2 regions of the Priestia sp. 40 genome follow, and region 2 is predicted to be linked to the other one. Evidence: predicted binding sites of a transcription regulator. Region 2 holds the regulator's gene; the other holds the start of a gene.

Region 1 (8,815 bases), on a different contig from region 2:
TTATCTGTTACTTCTGGTGTTTGGATGTCTTTATCTACGTACTGCTGATATTTAATGCTGTCAGCCAGCTCAGACTTTAATTGTGATTGAGTTATTCCTGCATCTTTTAATGCCGCTTTAAACTGTTTATCTGTCTTGAACTGCTTTTTCGTTTCTTTGAACTTTTTATCTACTTCTTCATCAGTTGCTTTATAGCCTTTGTTTTCAGCTTCTTGCAATAGCAGCGTTTGACCTACTAAATTGTCAATTGTTTGCTGCTTTACTTGTTTAGCTGCTTCTTTAGAAGTTGGGTCTTGTCCCATTTGTTGGTACTGATTTTGTGATGTAGCCAGGGCTGCATTATATTCTTCACCCGAAACTTTTTTACCGTTTACAACTGCTACGGTTTTCTTTTCATCTACTTTTTGTTTATCTAATTTCTTCTGCATTTCTTTTGCTTGCTTTTCCTGCTTTTCCTGCGCCTCTTTTTGCTGCTCAGTTTGTGCAGTTTTTTGATCATCGCTCTTTGATTGCTTTGCATCATCGTTTGAACCACAAGCTGTTAAAGCTGCAGCAATTAACCCAATGAGCAATGTATACATCAGTTTTTTCATGATTAATCTCCTTTCATAATCCCAAACGATTATTAGCTATTCGAAAAAATCATCTAGGGGGCATTGTATATGATATAGGCGTAAAAAGAAACCATTTAGGCTCATTTTAAACATATGTAATAAGATTGAAACGTTCTGTAATCTTATGAAAGGTAAATGCTTTCGTTTATACGACCTGTCTAATCATAACATTATTTAGTATGATTTACATAATTTGCAGTTAGTTATTCGTGGTACATTTTCTTTAAGTCGAGTTTTCAGTAACTTTATAGCTCTCGTTACATTAAAGATGACAGTATTTGATCACATAATCTCATCGTTTTTACATTGTCGCTCCCACTGGAAAGAGGTTCTTTTTCACTTACACAACACTCAATAAAATGAGCCATCTCTCCAACAAACCCACGAAGATAAAGATCTCGATAAGCTCCCGACATTGGAGAAGCAGAAGGTGTAAACACACGATCGTTTTCTTTTAATGATTTCCACGGTAATTCATCAAAAGTCTGGGATTCGTGAATAGTTAATGAATTTATTTCGTCAACAAAAGCAAAACCATCATCAAATGTCACTAATAAGTTTTCACTTTCTCGAGACCACGCTGTCATGCCGGTAAAATAAAGACTCCCGACCGTACCATTTTCAAACTTTAGCGAAATACTATTTGAAATATACTCACGATGATTATTTCTAAAACCTGTCACGTGAACAACTTCTCCGAACAAGTGACGAACAAGATCGACAATATGTATAGCAGCCAGCTTCACAAACTGTTCTTCATTTTTACAAAAAGGGGTGCTGTCTACAGCAAATCTTGCTTGAAATGAACGAACACTTCCTAGGCTACCTTCTTCAATTAATTCTTTTAACTTCATATAACAAGGCGCATAGCGCTTCATAAAACCTACCATAACTTTTACGCCAGCTTGCTTAGCAGCATCTGAAATCTCTTTTGCTTCTCTTTCATTCATCCCCAAAGGCTTGTCCACATAAACATTTTGTCCTGCTCGAATGCAATCAAGCACCAAAGCAGGATGATCTTTAGGCTGTGCCACAACCACTACTCCATCGCACTTTTCTTGTTTTAGCATTTTCTTATAATCATCGTACGGCGTACCGCTGCTCCCAAATCGTTGAAGAGCAGTTTTTGATCTTTCGATACTGCGTGTGGAAATTGCTTTAATTTCTGCTCCCGCTTCAATAACAGAGGGGTAAATGTTCGTTGATGCGTGAAAGCCTGCACCGATAAAACATAATTTTGCTTTCGTCATGTTTTCGCTCCTATTTATTTTTTGATGGATTTATACAAGTTTGACCATATCACAAGCTCTTTTTGAATGTCCAATAGAAGTCTGAAATATATGATTCAAAAGAAAAAAAGCATGTGATACATGCTTTTTTTCTTTAATTTATGTATGAATTGTAAAACGATTCATACGAATACGTAATCAAATTGTTTTCTTTTGCAAAACACTCAATGGAAACAGGAAATAAGAACCCGTATTTTTTTAAAATTGCAATATTTTTTTCGAATTGCTCGCAGTCGCTTTCTTCAATCGGCCGATGTTGAATCGCTTCAATCACGGCAATTATTGTCTGAAGGCTACTAATGACTTGCAATGCTTCATCGAGTAAGCCATTATATAAATGGTCTGTACAATAATCTGGATTTAATAATTGATCAGGATTAAGCTTATCTACAGATACATACCGAGGTAACAAGTCATAGCGAAGCTGTTCAGTCAACTCTTCTATGTAATTCTCCATTTCTGGCGGAGCTGCTTGGGCAATTTTCATGGTTACCCCCCCTTTTTTCTCTTAACTTATGTCTCTTTATTTAGCATAACATAAACATAAAACGAGAACTTCAGGTAGTTATTTCCTCCTAATTATTTACAAGTTCTTTTTAAAGATTAAAGGATATTTACTAGTATGTAAGGAAGGGATTAAATATGAGTATACACGGCCAATGGCTAGAAGATAAAATCACAAAAAATGATGCAGGGCAAACAATTGAAGATTATTTAAAAACGAAATGGCGTATTCCCAAAAAAACGTTGCATCAGTTTCGGATGAATAAAAATGTGCTTATAAACGGTGAGCCTTTACCATGGAGGAATACTCTTAAGGAAAATGATAGAGTATCACTCCCTTTTTTTGAAGCAGAATCTAATGAAATAACACCTTACAATGTTAATATAGAGATTTTGTTTGAAGATGAACACGTGCTAATCGTAAACAAACCAATAAACATAGATACTCATCCTTCATCAGAGCAGGACCAAAAAACTCTTTTAAATGCTGTAGCTGCTTATTTTCAAAAAATAGGCCTCCAAACAAAACCTAGACACGTTCACCGTTTGGACAGCGATACATCAGGTGCTATCTTATTCACGAAGCATTTTGTAGCAAGCTCTGTGTTTGACCAGCTGCTGGCTGAACGTAAAATTAATCGGACTTATGTTGCTCTTGTCCAAGGAATCATGAAAAAAGAGCAAGGAATCGTTAATGAACCTATTGGACGCGATCGCCATCACGCTACGAGAAGAAGAGTATCTAGAACGGGACAAGCTGCCAAAACATCTTATCGGGTGTTAAAGCGCAATACGGCCAAAAATGAAACGCTTATTGAACTTTCGCTCGAGACCGGACGCACTCACCAAATTCGTGTTCATATGAGTCACATCGGCTATCCATTACTTGGTGATACTCTTTATGGCGGAAAGAGATTAAAAGATCAGCAGCAAGCTTTACATGCCATTAAGCTTTCTTTTATACACCCGTTTACACATCAGCGCGTGTCAGCCGTTGCACCTCCAACTCAGCAGGTTTTTTTACCGTATAGCAACTTGTTTTCCTATTAAATAAAAAAGAGCGCCAATATGTTATTGGCGCTCTTTTTTATTTAATTTTAAATTGACGAATCAAGTTCGCCAATTCTTCACTAATCTCTTGCAGATGTTCAGCCGATTGAGAAACAGTAGAAATAGCTCTAATTTGTTCTTCTGTAGAAGCCGTAATTTCTTCAGTTCCCGCAGCTGATTGCTGTGCAATAGCTGCTATGCTTTGAATGGCCGCTACCACGTCTTCCTTATGCTCATCAATACTATCCATGCTGCTTGTCACATGTTCGACAGCCGCCGCCACTTGTTCAATCGTGGTTGCAATTTCATGAAAAGCTTGTTCTGTATCTCCTACCACAAAGTCTTGAGACTTTGAAAGCTCTTCTGTACGGTTGCATTCTTCACGCGCAGCTGCGACTTCTCCTTGAATCGCTGCAATCGTATGGCGAACTTGTTCAGTGGCCTGAGAGGACTGTTCAGCAAGTTTTCGCACTTCTTCAGCTACTACCGCAAATCCTTTGCCATGTTCTCCTGCACGAGCTGCTTCAATACTAGCATTTAATGCAAGTAAATTTGTCTGGTCTGAAATACTATTAATCGTGAAAATAATAGATTCAATTTTTTTCATCTTATTTGTTAATTCTTCCATTACAGCTTGAACAGCGTGAATCGTTTGAGATGATTCAGTGGTTTGGTTGCGAAGGAGCTGCATTTGTTTTAAACCTTTTTCATTAATGCTTACAGCTTCAATCGTCATTTTATTAATCTGTGCGTTTTGTTCAATGACTTCTTCAATTTGCGAAGATAAACTCATCGTTTTATGATTAGTAGAGTCAGCATCAGAAGCTTGCTGCGTCGCCCCGCTCGCAATCTCATGGATAGCCCGGCCGATTTCCTCACTGGATGCAGTTGCTTCTTCAGATACGGCACTCAAATCTTCAACAGACGTTTTTACTGTCTCAACAGACGTCTGAACTGTTCCAATCAACGTTTTCATTTTAGCAACCATATCATTAAATAAATGAGTAAGCTCCCCAATTTCATCTTTTGACTTCGTCTTCACCTGAACCGTTAAATCGCCCGCTGTTACTTTCGCTACTTCATCTTTTAAGCGGCGAATCGGGTTAGTAATGATTCTTGAGAAAAAGATGGTTAACACGACTGATAATAAAATACCAATTAACGCAATCCAAATAATTACATTTAATAAATGATGAGCGCTTGCGAGCATTTCATTATAAATAAAGGCATTCCCTATCTTCCAATTCGTCCCTTCAAGAGTTTCGTATGCCATCACTCTCTCTTCGCCTTGAAAGGTATATTTCATGAAACCACTATTTCGATCTGCTTCATACATTTTTTGTATAAATGGCTGTTCCATTAAATTCTTTCCAGTTTCTGTTGGATGGACAAGAGCGGTAGCATTTTTGTCAAATAAAAATGCATATCCACCATAATTTACTTCCGCTTTTCCTACGATTGCTTTTAATGCATCTAAATCTAAATCAGTAGCTATAACGCCCAGCACCTTTTGAGTATCTGGGTCCAAAATGGCCTTTGCAATCGTCACGACTGTCTTTTTTGTTGCTGCATCCTCATATGGATCCGTATAAATTACTTGATCAGGTGATGCCACTGCTTGTTTGTACCAAACTCTTGAAGTCGGGTCATAACCTGATCCGTACTCTTGCTTAGGAACAGAATACATTCCTTTATTTTTTGTGCCTATGTATTCAAGTACTAAGTTAGGATACTTTTCTTTAAACTGTGTAAACTCTTTTTGAACTGTGTTCCATGTAAAATACGGATTTTTCTCTTGGTTTGTTTGATCTCCTTCTTGCTTAACAAAATTAACAATTACATCATTTTCACTATACGTCAGCAAAGAACGACTATACATGTCTAAGTACGTATGAATCGTTTCTCTTAACTCTTTCACTTGACTTTGAGACTGAACTTCTACATCTTTTTCTATTTGTGTTTTGGTAAATTGATAAACAGCCCCTGAAACAACTAATAATAAAATAGCTATAAAAATACTAAAAAATACTACGAGTTTTGCACTTAACCTCTTCATTCCCTCACCCTTCTACAAAAATCTTTATATTACTAATAACGGCTTTTCATTTTCACTTTTGAAGAAGTTTTTGTGATTTATTTCAAATTTCCCCAAAAATAAAACCAGCCCATCCTTTCATAACGAAAGAACGTGCTGGTTTTATTTTTGCTTTTCATATGCATCAGGTTCAATATGAACAAGAGTATCTTTAATCTGATGCTCATCGTTCATCATATGTTCAATTTGATCAGCAATTTCATGGCTTTTAATAACATTTAAATGAGGATCTACTTTAACAGTTACATCAATCACGACTTGATTACCAAGCTTACGCGCTTTCACATCTTCTACTTCTTTTACCCCTTCTACAAGCCCAATGCTTTCTTTGTAGTGTCCTAACTTTTCTTCATCAAATCCGTCCGTTAAAGAATGAGCCGCTTCTTTAAAAATCTCGATGGCTGTTTTACAAATAATAATTCCCACAGCAAAAGCAGCTACCACGTCCAGCCAGGGCAAGCCGAATTGCGAGCCGAAAATTCCCACAACAGCCCCTATGCTCACAAGTGCATCAGACAAATTATCTTTAGCAACCGCATATAAAGACTGGCTATCAAGTTTTTTAGCAAGCTTAATATTATATCGGTAGACACCACCCATAATAGCAGCCGCTCCAAGACCTACCCAAGCAGCCAGTAAATTAGGCGCTTCAGATTTGTCCATAAATAATGACTGACCCGCATCGACCAATACTTCTAGTCCAATGACCATCATGATAAAAGAAGCAATAAGTGAAGAGATATGTTCCGCTCTGGAATGTCCATAGGGATGATCATTATCACGAGGTTTTTTAGAGATTTTTAAGCCGACTAAGACGGCAATTGATGCAATAATATCTGTAACATTATTAAGACCGTCGGCTTTTAATGCAGAGGAAGCGGTGACACCCGCAATAATAAGTTTACCTGCTGATAAAAAGATATATGATAAGATACTAACCCAAGCGCCTTTTTGGGCTTGCTCATAGTAGTTCTCCATCCCTTCAACTCCTTTATTCAAAATAAGCAAACTTAGTGTAACAAATGGATTTCGTGTGGGTCTATAGAAACATTATTGGCTGTTAACATACAAATAGAGAATGTTAAACTCTTTAGCTTTCTGCAAAACAAGTTGCCTTTACTCAACACTTTAAACGTTTGAGATCTTTCTAAATGTGGCACTTCATGTAGAAGGACCCTTTTTTTAAATCGCCCTGTAAAATTGTTTACTATTTTTTAAAGGGTGTGATTTTTATCACAGCCGAGGGTATTTATTCTTGTTACACTAACATTGTGAAAAACATCACAAAATAAAATTCAAAGGATGATACAAATGAAAACACAATTTACACCAAAAACACGAAAAGTTGCTGTTATCGGAACTGGTTTTGTTGGCTCAAGCTACGCTTTTTCAATGGTGAATCAAGGTATTGCCAATGAATTAGTGTTAATCGATATGAACAAAGAAAAAGCGGAAGGTGAAGCACGCGATATCAATCACGGTATGCCATTTTCCACACCGATGAAAATCTGGGCTGGAGATTATAAAGACTGTGCTGACGCTGATTTAGTAGTTATTACAGCGGGCGCTAATCAAGCTCCAGGGGAAACGCGCTTAGATCTAGTTGAAAAAAACGTTAAAATTTTTGAATGCATTGTAAAAGATATTATGAACAGCGGATTTGACGGCATCATTTTAGTCGCAACAAATCCAGTTGATATTCTCGCACACGTTACACAAAAAGTATCAGGATTACCAAACGAACGGGTAATTGGTTCAGGAACGATTCTTGACACAGCTCGCTTCCGCTACTTGTTAAGCGACTATTTCGAAGTAGATTCTCGCAACGTCCACGCTTATATTATGGGGGAACATGGAGATACGGAATTTCCTGTTTGGAGCCACGCGCAAATTGGCGGCGTGAAGCTCGAACATTTTATCAATACTGCTGCTATTGAAAAAGAACCGGATATGAAGCATCTATTCGAACAAACCCGCGATGCGGCTTACCATATTATTAATCGAAAAGGAGCGACTTATTACGGAATTGCAATGGGGCTTGTACGAATTACCAAGGCTATTTTAGATGATGAGAATTCTATTTTAACGGTATCTGCTTTATTAGAAGGACAATACGGTATTTCTGACGTGTATATCGGCGTACCAGCTATCATTAATAAAAACGGCGTGCGTCAAATTATTGAATTGAATTTAACTCCTCACGAACAGCAGCAGCTCGAGCACTCTGCTAGCATTCTTAAGCAAACTCGCGACAGAGCTTTTGTGTAACATCAAAAGATTTTTGCGGGGACTCCCCCGCTCCTTTGTTTTAAATATGTAGTAGAGGTGTATGAATATGACGTGGACTCAGGTATATAATCCGTTAAATAATATTTGGCTTTCTGCACTAATTGCACTTATCCCCATTATCTTTTTCTTTATTGCTTTAACTCTTTTGAAATTAAAAGGACACATTGCTGCTGGTATTACAGTACTTCTTTCTATGATTATTGCTATTTATTTGTATGATATGCCTGCCTCAATGGTCTTAGGAGCCACAGGCTATGGGTTTCTGTATGCACTTTGGCCCATCAGCTATATTATTATCGGAGCGGTGTTCTTATACAAACTAACTGTCAAAAGCGGACAGTTTACTACCATTAGACAGTCTATTATTTCAATAACCGATGACCCCCGCTTGCAAATGCTGCTTGTTGCTTTTTCCTTTAATGCTTTTTTAGAAGGGGCAGCGGGATTTGGAGCTCCAATTGCCATTACAGCAGCGCTTCTAGTTGGACTTGGGTTCAAACCGTTAAAAGCAGCGGCGCTATGTTTAATTGCTAATACAGCTTCAGGAGCGTTTGGCGCTATGGGGATTCCTGTCATTGTCGCAGGACAAGTATCTGGCATAGATCCAAAAGAAATTGCTCATTTTCTTGGCACGCAGCTTCCGATTATTTCTTTTCTTATCCCTTTTTTACTTGTCTTTATTATGGATGGGATAAAAGGATTAAAAGACGTATGGAAAGCAACGAGCATCACAGCCGTTTCCTATGCACTAACACAGTATTTAACTGTTACATACATCGGCCCTGAACTTCCAAATATCACATCTTCTATTGTGAGTTTGCTTGCTCTTGCTTTTTATATTAAACGAACAAGCCCGGCAGCAGCTAAAAGCTTCAGCCTGTCACCAAAACAGATTTTAAAGGCTTGGTCTCCTTTTATTCTATTAACGATACTCGTTACGGCTTGGAGCATTTCTTTTGTCAAAACGATGCTTG
Region 2 (8,815 bases):
AACGGTCGCTATTTTGATGGGTATATTGCTCCGTTATTTGATGCGCGCCGTCAACAGCTTTATACAGGACTATATGAATGGAATAACGAACGAGGTCTTCTAGAAGTTGAAAGTGATCGACTTGTTATTAATAAAGACTGGGCGGAACATTTAAAGTCATACAACAAACCTATTTTATTCATAGGCAATGATCTTCCCATGCATGAAGAGGCGTTAAAAGAAGTGTTGGGTGAACAAGCTGTATTTGCCCATGTTCAGCAGTTTAATCCAAGACCAAGTGAATTGGCTTTCTTAGGAATGAAGAAAGAGCCGCAGTCTGTGCATACTTTTGTTCCGAACTACATTCGTTTAGCTGAAGCCGAAGCCAACTGGCTTGCTTCACAGCAAAAAGGATAAAAGAAGGTATAAACATGAAACTAACAATTAAGTTTCGTTTAATGGAAGTTAAAGATATTGATCAAGTAGTGAAAATCGAAGAGAAGTCTTTTACGACACCTTGGAGTTCAGAAGCGTTTCAAAATGAGTTAACCAATAATCAATTTTCAACTTACATTGTGATGGAGGAAGGAGAAAATATTATTGGGTATTGCGGAACGTGGATTGTTATTGACGAAGCACATGTAACCAACATTGCGCTATTGCCAGACTACCGAGGCAAGGGACTCGGTGAATTGCTGCTGCGCAACGTGATGGACGTTCTTCGAAAACTAGGTGCTACGTCAATGACATTAGAAGTTAGGGTATCTAATCATATTGCACAATCATTGTATCAAAAGCTAGGTTTTAAACCTGGAGGTATTCGTAAGAATTATTATTCTGATAACAATGAGGATGCATTAGTTATGTGGGTGAATTTATGAGTGAAAATCAATTAATTTTAGCATTAGAAACAAGCTGTGATGAGACAGCAGCAGCCGTGATTCGAAACGGTCATGAAATTGTAGCCAATGTGGTGGCCTCTCAAATAGAAAGCCATAAACGATTTGGCGGTGTCGTACCGGAAATTGCATCTCGTCATCATGTAGAACAAATTACGGTAGTAGTTGAAGAAACTTTAAATCAAGCGAACTTGACGTTTGCAGATATTGATGCAATAGCTGTAACGGAAGGACCAGGGCTTGTGGGAGCACTTCTTATTGGCGTAAATGCAGCCAAAGCGCTAGCATTTGCACATCAAAAGCCATTAATTGGTGTTCATCATATTGCAGGACATATTTATGCGAATCAGCTAATCAAAAAATTAGAATTTCCCCTTTTATCGCTAGTTGTATCTGGAGGGCATACGGAGCTTGTATACATGGAAAGTCACGGTCAGTTTAAAGTGATTGGTGAAACGAGAGATGATGCAGCAGGAGAAGCCTACGATAAAGTAGCCCGCACGTTAAACCTTCCATATCCAGGCGGACCTCATATTGACCGCCTTGCACATGAAGGAGAGCCATTAATTGATTTGCCGCGTGCTTGGCTAGAAGAAGGATCCTATGATTTTAGTTTCAGTGGATTAAAATCAGCAGTTATTAACACTGTCCACAACGCGAAGCAAAAAGGTGAAGAAATTCTTCCACAAACGCTTGCTGCGAGCTTTCAAGTGAGTGTCATTGATGTGTTAGTAACTAAAACCGTTAAAGCTGCAAAGGAATATAACGTTAAGCAAGTTTTATTAGCAGGAGGAGTTGCTGCTAATAAAGGACTTAGAGCAGCGCTAGAAGAGGCGTTCGCACCATTATCAAACATTGAGCTGATTATCCCGCCGCTATCTCTATGCACGGATAATGCCGCAATGATTGGAGCAGCAGCAAGCGTACGATTTGCTCAAGGAAAACGTTCAGATATGTCATTAAATGCAAACCCCGGTTTGGACTTGGAAGAGTAAGTGACGAATGAGATTTATTTCTCATTCGTCTTTTTTTGTGGATAAAAATGATTTATCAACAATATTCAATAAATTTAGAATTGACTGTGGATAATTATGTGGAAAAGTCCGTGCACTCAGTACACGGACCTGTTATCAACAAGTTTTAATTATGAAAATCAGACAGATATCCACTATTTATTCACAGAGTGGATAAAGCTTGTCCTAAAGCGCATGAACAAGTAAATAGGATGAATAGATACAAAAAAATATAGGCTATTCTTCTAGAAGCAGCTGCAATTCTTCCCACTCTTCCATTAATGTGGATAACTGTGAAGAAATTTTTTCATTTTCACCGTTTAATCTTGATACTTCCTCGTGATTTTGATAAATTTCAGGGTCACAAAGAAGTTCTTCATTCGCCGCTTGTGCGGCTTCTAATTTGTTTACTTCAGTTTCAATTTCTTCAATGCGGCGTGTTCGCTGCCTCATCAATTTCTTTTGTTCTTTATCTTGTTTATAAGACTGTTTATCTACTTTTACCGTACGTTCTTCGTTTGCTTTTACATTTTCTAATTCTTTGATTTCTTCTATTTCTGCTTTCTTTTCTACATAATAGTCATAATCTCCAAGAAACTCTTCTACCCCTTCAGGAGATAGCTCGGCTATTTTGTTTGCAATACGATTAATAAAATAACGGTCATGTGAAACAAATAATAGAGTCCCCGGGTAATCAATTAACGCATTCTCCAGTACTTGTTTACTATCTAAATCAAGATGGTTAGTAGGTTCATCTAAAATTAAGAAGTTAGCCTTTTGAAGCATGAGCTTCGCAAGAGCCAAACGTGCTTTTTCACCACCGCTAAGCGTGCAAACGATTTTCAGTACATCATCACCTGAAAAGAGAAAATTTCCAAGCGCTGTACGAATTTCTTTTTCAGGTTTGGATGGGTAGTCATCCCAAAGCTCATTTAAAACGGTTTTATTAGACGTTAAATTGGCTTGCTCTTGGTCGTAATAACCAACCATTACGTTTGAGCCAAAAGAAATGGTTCCAGTCTTGAAGCTTAGCTTATCCACAATACCTTTTAATAAAGTTGATTTCCCAACTCCATTAGGGCCAACCAACGCAAGGCTTTCACCTTTTTTAATTCGAAGGTTTGCCTCTTGCACGACATATTTGTTTTCATCATATCCGATAGACACGTTTTCGAGATTTAAGACTTCATTTCCGCTTTGACGCTCAATTTCAAACGAAAAACTAGCTGATTTTTCACCTTCATTAGGTCGGTTTATTAACTCCATTCGATCGAGCTGTTTACGTCTGCTTTGCGCACGTTTTGTAGTCGATGCGCGGGCGATGTTTCGCTGAATAAAATCATTCAGTTTTGCGACTTCATCTTGCTGCTTTTCGTACTGACGCAACTCTTTTTCATAGCGCTCTGCTTTTTGTACAAGGTATTTAGAGTAGTTACCCGTGTACTTCACCGTTGTTTTTTGTGTGACTTCATACACTTGATTTACGACTTTATCAAGGAAGTAACGATCGTGTGAAACAATTAAAATAGCTCCTTCATACCCTTGCAGAAACTGTTCAAGCCATGCTAAAGTTTCAATATCTAAGTGGTTGGTAGGCTCATCGAGAATAAGCAAGTCTGGCTTTGTTAAAAGCAGTTTTGCAAGAGCCAGGCGCGTTTTTTGCCCACCGCTCAAGGAGGAAATAGGGGTGCTATAGTCAAAGTTTGAAAAACGGAAACCGTGAAGAATAGATCGTGTATCCGCTTCATATTGATAGCCGCCTAAATCTTTGAACGTTACTTGAAGCTGATCGTACTCTTTGGTTAGTTTTTCGTATTGAACTGAATCATTAAAAATATCTGGATCGCCCATCTTCGTTTCAAGCGTACGTAATTCTTTTTCCATCTTCTTTAACGGAGCAAAGACAGTCATCATTTCTTCCCATATGGAGAGTGTTGACTCAAGAACTGTATCTTGTCCCATATAATCAATGGAAACACCTTTAGGTTTGATAATCTCTCCGCTGTCATAAGAAAGCTGCTCAGCAATAATTTTTAATAAAGTTGATTTACCAGCACCGTTTCGTCCCACTAGGGCAATGCGGTCTTTTGATTGTACTTCTAACTTTATATTCGATAAAATGGGTTCTGCCCCATAGTATTTTGTAATACCGTTCAATTGTAGAATAATCATTTTTTCACCTCTAGTAGTATATCCATAGTGTATTTTAACATATTTTCAACTACAAGTTCTTCCTACAAGCGTTTGTAATTTGTAGAGGGACAAGGACAAATGATGAAGCGAATGTTTTGATTCATGAAATAAAATGATTTTACCTGCACATTTTATACAGGATACTATGTTAAAATAAGAGATAAGTGCATCTCTGAACTTATATATGATGGATGTAGAAAACCCGTCATGACTAACAAACGAATCCTTTGAAGGGCTAATTACTTCGTTCTAGCTACCGACTTTAAGTAGTGCTGGATAGACAAAAGCCGTCGGGGTGTGAAGCGGAGTATATATAAAACAAGAGAAAAGAGAGAGAATTGGAAGCGCTACCTCAAAGCGGTTGATGCTTTGTGAAAGGTAATGCAATATGACTTGAAAATGTTAGTAATGACATACATGAACTGAGGGGGTACAACGTGAACACTGAACAATTAAAAATACCACAAGCAACGGCTAAACGATTGCCGCTTTATTATCGTTTTTTGAAAAACTTGCATGCTTCTGGTAAACAGCGTGTGTCGTCAGCGGAGTTAAGCGAGGCAGTGAAAGTGGATTCTGCTACTATTCGTCGGGACTTTTCTTACTTTGGAGCATTAGGAAAAAAGGGATACGGCTACAATGTGAATTATTTACTTACATTTTTCCGTAAAACGTTAGACCAAGATGAAGTAACGAAAGTAGCACTGATTGGCGTAGGGAATCTAGGAACGGCCTTTTTAAATTATAATTTTATTAAAAATAATAACACCAAAATTGAGTGCGCTTTTGATGTGATAGAAGATAAAGTCGGTACAAAAGTGGGCGACGTGCCGGTTTATCACCTTGACCAATTGGAAGATTATATGAGTGATGACATCTCAGTAGCGATTTTAACCGTTCCTGCCACTGTTGCTCAGCAAATTACCGATCGTTTAGTGAATTGCGGAATTAAAGGGATTCTAAACTTCACTCCTGCACGCTTAAACGTACCCGATGAGATTCGACTGCATCATATTGATCTTGCTGTAGAGTTACAGTCGCTTGTCTATTTTTTGAAAAATTATCCTGTTGAATAAGGTGGACTGTGTTACGATTTCCTTAAGTCTAAATTAATAAGGAGAGTGGGAATATGGGGATTGGAGCAGGCAGTTGGATTATTATTGCGATTGTAGCACTGCTTATTTTTGGACCGAAACGGTTACCGGAGCTAGGAAGATCAGTCGGGCAAACGCTTAGAGAGTTTAAGCATGCCGCTAGCGGGGCATCAGATGATCGTGAAAAAGATAAACAGCGTCAAGTAGATGACAAAGAGTAAAAGGGTGATCATAGTATGACCGAACAAGAAATGTCAATATATGATCATATAGGAGAACTGCGAAAACGCATTTTAATTGTTTTATTTTTCTTTGTCATTGCCACAGTTGCCGGCTTTTTTATAGCGGATAAGGTTATTGTCTATTTACAGCATGCTGATGAGGCAAAAAATTTAACGATGAATGCATTTAGGCTAACAGACCCAGTTAAGATTTATATGCAGTTTGCTGTTATTATCGGCTGTGTACTTGCAGCTCCTGTTGCACTGTATCAACTTTGGGCATTTATTAGTCCTGGTTTATATGAAAAAGAGCGTAAGGTAACGCTTGGATATATTCCTGTTTCCATTTTTCTCTTTATCGGCGGTGTCTCTTTTTCTTATTTTGTGTTGTTTCCATTTGTCGTTGATTTTATGACGCGCGTTTCCGATGAGCTGAATGTAAACCAAGTGATTGGCATCAATGAATACTTTTCTTTTTTAATGCAGCTCACACTGCCTTTTGGCCTGTTGTTTCAGCTTCCTGTCGTCGTCATGTTTTTGACGCGATTAGGAATTATAACGCCTATGTTTTTATCTCAAATTCGAAAGTATGCCTATTTCGTACTGCTAGTTATTGCCGCACTTATTACACCACCGGAATTGCTCTCGCACATGATGGTGACAGTGCCGCTCTTAATACTGTATGAAATCAGCATCATTATTTCCCGCATTTCGTATCGCAAAGTGTTAAAGGCAAGGGCAGAGCAAGAAAGAGAAGATGTTAGTATGTAAAAAAAACCACTGAAACAGTGGTTTTTTTATTTAGATGAATCATCTTGATTTTTATATTGCTGCTGCAACTTTTTAATTTTATAGTGCAAGATAAAAATGCGAACCGCAAATCTGAAATCGAATGCGGCTACGAGTGCAAATAAGATTGTGGGGAAGTTCCAAACGGTTTCCTGAGCATTTTGAATAGCCAGGTAGGTGAATAAAATCCCCATAATAATATAAATAAACCCTCGTGTTAAAGGGATATTCTTCATAAAAACATGCCTCCAAAAATAAACTGCATTTGTTCTGCTTGTTTTTGCATTTCTATAATTTTATCTGCAAAAATAGTTTGAGATAAAATAACGATTGTATTCATCAAAACGTGAGCAATAATAGGTACAACAATTAGTCTCGTCCTTGCATAAAGGAATGCAAATACAAATCCCATAGCTGTATACACAAGTAAATGTTTAAAATCCCAGTGTACCGCGGCGAAAATAAGGGAACTAATAAATGCAGAGATAAAGAAATTGTATCGTTTGTGAAGCGAGCCGAAAATAATCTTTCGGAAAATAATCTCTTCTAGTATTGGTCCAATAACAGACGTAACGACAATAAGGAACGGTGTTGCTTTAACAAGATTAACAATATTTTGTGTGTTTTCAGATACTTGGGTAATGCCAAGAGCGTGCTCAATCATACCTGCTACAGCTTGACCAGCCATAGCGAGAAACACCCCAAGGACTGACCAGACAACAGCAATCGTTTTTCCAGCATGTTCTATACGCATGGACATGTCACGGCGCAGCAGCAGTAAGACAATAAGTAAACCAAGGATAAAGCTGATGATGGTCCAATAAGTCAAAAGCATGATATTCGCTGTTCGAACTGGATATTGATCAAACATTCCTGTTAATTTTAACAGCGGTATACCAACAACTCCTGAAAACTGCATAAGGATGTAGGTGAGAATAACATACCAATAACGTTTTTCCAATCTTCTATACTCCTTTAAAAGGTTTTTATGTATATATGTCGAAGAAGTACTGTAAAGTTAGTAATTTCTTCTTGCTCGTATTGTAACATACATATTATTGAACAGAGAAAAGAATGCTTTATTTCTCAAAATCGTCGAAATCTAAGACTATTATATGTAGTTGTTGTAAATTTTAAATTTTTTTTGTTTAATACTTGCAAAAAAAACCCACTTTGTTTTAATATAATAATTGTGTTAGCACTCGTTGAGGTTGAGTGCTAATAAAAATGCAAACATATTATTTGAGGAGGTTGTTTCACTTGTTAAAGCCATTAGGTGATCGCGTAGTGATTGAACTTGTAAAATCTGAGGAAAAAACAGCAAGCGGTATCGTGTTACCGGACAGTGCAAAAGAAAAACCACAAGAGGGTAAAATTGTTGCTGTGGGTACAGGCCGAGTATTAGAAAGCGGTGAGCGTGTAGCTTTAGAAGTAGCTGCGGGCGATCGTATCATCTTCTCAAAATATGCGGGTACTGAAGTAAAATACGAAGGTACTGAATACTTAATTTTACGCGAAAGCGATATTTTAGCTGTAATCGGCTAATTTTAACCACAAACTTATCATACGTAAAAAATAGATTATTAAGAACATCTTGAGGAGGTCAAAGAACATGGCAAAAGACATTAAATTTAGCGAAGAAGCACGTCGCGCAATGCTACGTGGTGTAGATACATTAGCAAATGCTGTAAAAGTAACGCTTGGACCAAAAGGTCGTAACGTTGTATTAGAAAAGAAATTCGGTTCACCGCTTATTACAAATGACGGTGTAACAATTGCAAAAGAAATCGAATTAGAAGACGCATTTGAAAATATGGGTGCTAAATTAGTAGCCGAAGTTGCTAGCAAAACAAACGACGTTGCTGGTGACGGTACAACTACTGCAACAGTTTTAGCGCAAGCAATGATCAGAGAAGGTCTTAAAAACGTAACGGCTGGTGCTAACCCAATGGGTATCCGTAAAGGTATGGAAAAAGCAGTAGCTGTAGCGGTTGAAGAACTAAAAGCAATCTCTAAACCAATTCAAGGTAAAGATTCAATTGCTCAAGTAGCGGCTATCTCAGCAGCGGACGAAGAAGTAGGTCAATTAATTGCTGAAGCAATGGAGCGCGTTGGTAACGACGGCGTTATCACGCTTGAAGAATCAAAAGGTTTCACAACTGAATTAGAAGTGGTAGAAGGTATGCAGTTTGACCGTGGATATGCATCTCCTTACATGGTAACTGATTCAGATAAAATGGAAGCTGTATTAGATGATCCATACATCTTAATCACAGACAAAAAAATCGGTAACATTCAAGAAATCTTACCGGTATTAGAGCAAGTTGTTCAACAAGGCAAGCCGCTATTAATCATCGCTGAAGACGTAGAAGGCGAAGCTTTAGCAACATTAGTTGTGAACAAACTTCGTGGTACATTTACAGCTGTAGCTGTTAAAGCTCCTGGTTTTGGTGATCGTCGTAAAGCAATGCTACAAGATGTTGCAATCCTAACAGGCGGAGAAGTAATCACTGAAGAGCTTGGTCTTGACTTAAAAACAGCAAGCATCGATCAATTAGGTCGCGCTTCTAAAATTGTTGTAACAAAAGAAAATACAACAGTTGTAAACGGTGCAGGAAACGCAGAAG

What was found. The regulator Rex, encoded in region 2, represses fermentation and respiration genes when NADH is low (regulators of the CRP and FNR family bind a similar motif). The targets are predictions, from matches to a motif close to TTGTGAAATATTTCACAA.
Region 1: ACO1DI_RS17105 (L-lactate dehydrogenase) is a predicted target of Rex. The motif match lies at 6,822-6,839, and genes of this name have one in related genera.

Annotation. Positions count from the first base shown of each region.
Region 1 is NZ_JBMPZA010000015.1:430,310-439,124, forward strand. It holds gene ACO1DI_RS17075 (SurA N-terminal domain-containing protein) at 1-593, opposite strand, end outside; gene ACO1DI_RS17080 (Gfo/Idh/MocA family protein) at 872-1,864, opposite strand; gene ACO1DI_RS17085 (YhcU family protein) at 1,998-2,390, opposite strand; gene ACO1DI_RS17090 (RluA family pseudouridine synthase) at 2,546-3,457, shown strand; gene ACO1DI_RS17095 (methyl-accepting chemotaxis protein) at 3,495-5,513, opposite strand; gene ACO1DI_RS17100 (cation diffusion facilitator family transporter) at 5,655-6,530, opposite strand; gene ACO1DI_RS17105 (L-lactate dehydrogenase) at 6,864-7,820, shown strand; gene ACO1DI_RS17110 (lactate permease LctP family transporter) at 7,882-8,815, shown strand, end outside.
Region 2 is NZ_JBMPZA010000023.1:9,870-18,684, reverse strand. It holds gene tsaB (tRNA (adenosine(37)-N6)-threonylcarbamoyltransferase complex dimerization subunit type 1 TsaB) at 1-396, shown strand, start outside; gene rimI (ribosomal protein S18-alanine N-acetyltransferase) at 411-860, shown strand; gene tsaD (tRNA (adenosine(37)-N6)-threonylcarbamoyltransferase complex transferase subunit TsaD) at 857-1,873, shown strand; gene ACO1DI_RS23365 (ABC-F family ATP-binding cassette domain-containing protein) at 2,129-4,063, opposite strand; gene ACO1DI_RS23360 (redox-sensing transcriptional repressor Rex) at 4,522-5,160, shown strand; gene tatA (twin-arginine translocase TatA/TatE family subunit) at 5,214-5,399, shown strand; gene tatC (twin-arginine translocase subunit TatC) at 5,415-6,170, shown strand; gene ACO1DI_RS23345 (YdiK family protein) at 6,197-6,424, opposite strand; gene ACO1DI_RS23340 (CPBP family intramembrane glutamic endopeptidase) at 6,421-7,149, opposite strand; gene groES (co-chaperone GroES) at 7,449-7,733, shown strand; gene groL (chaperonin GroEL) at 7,801-8,815, shown strand, end outside.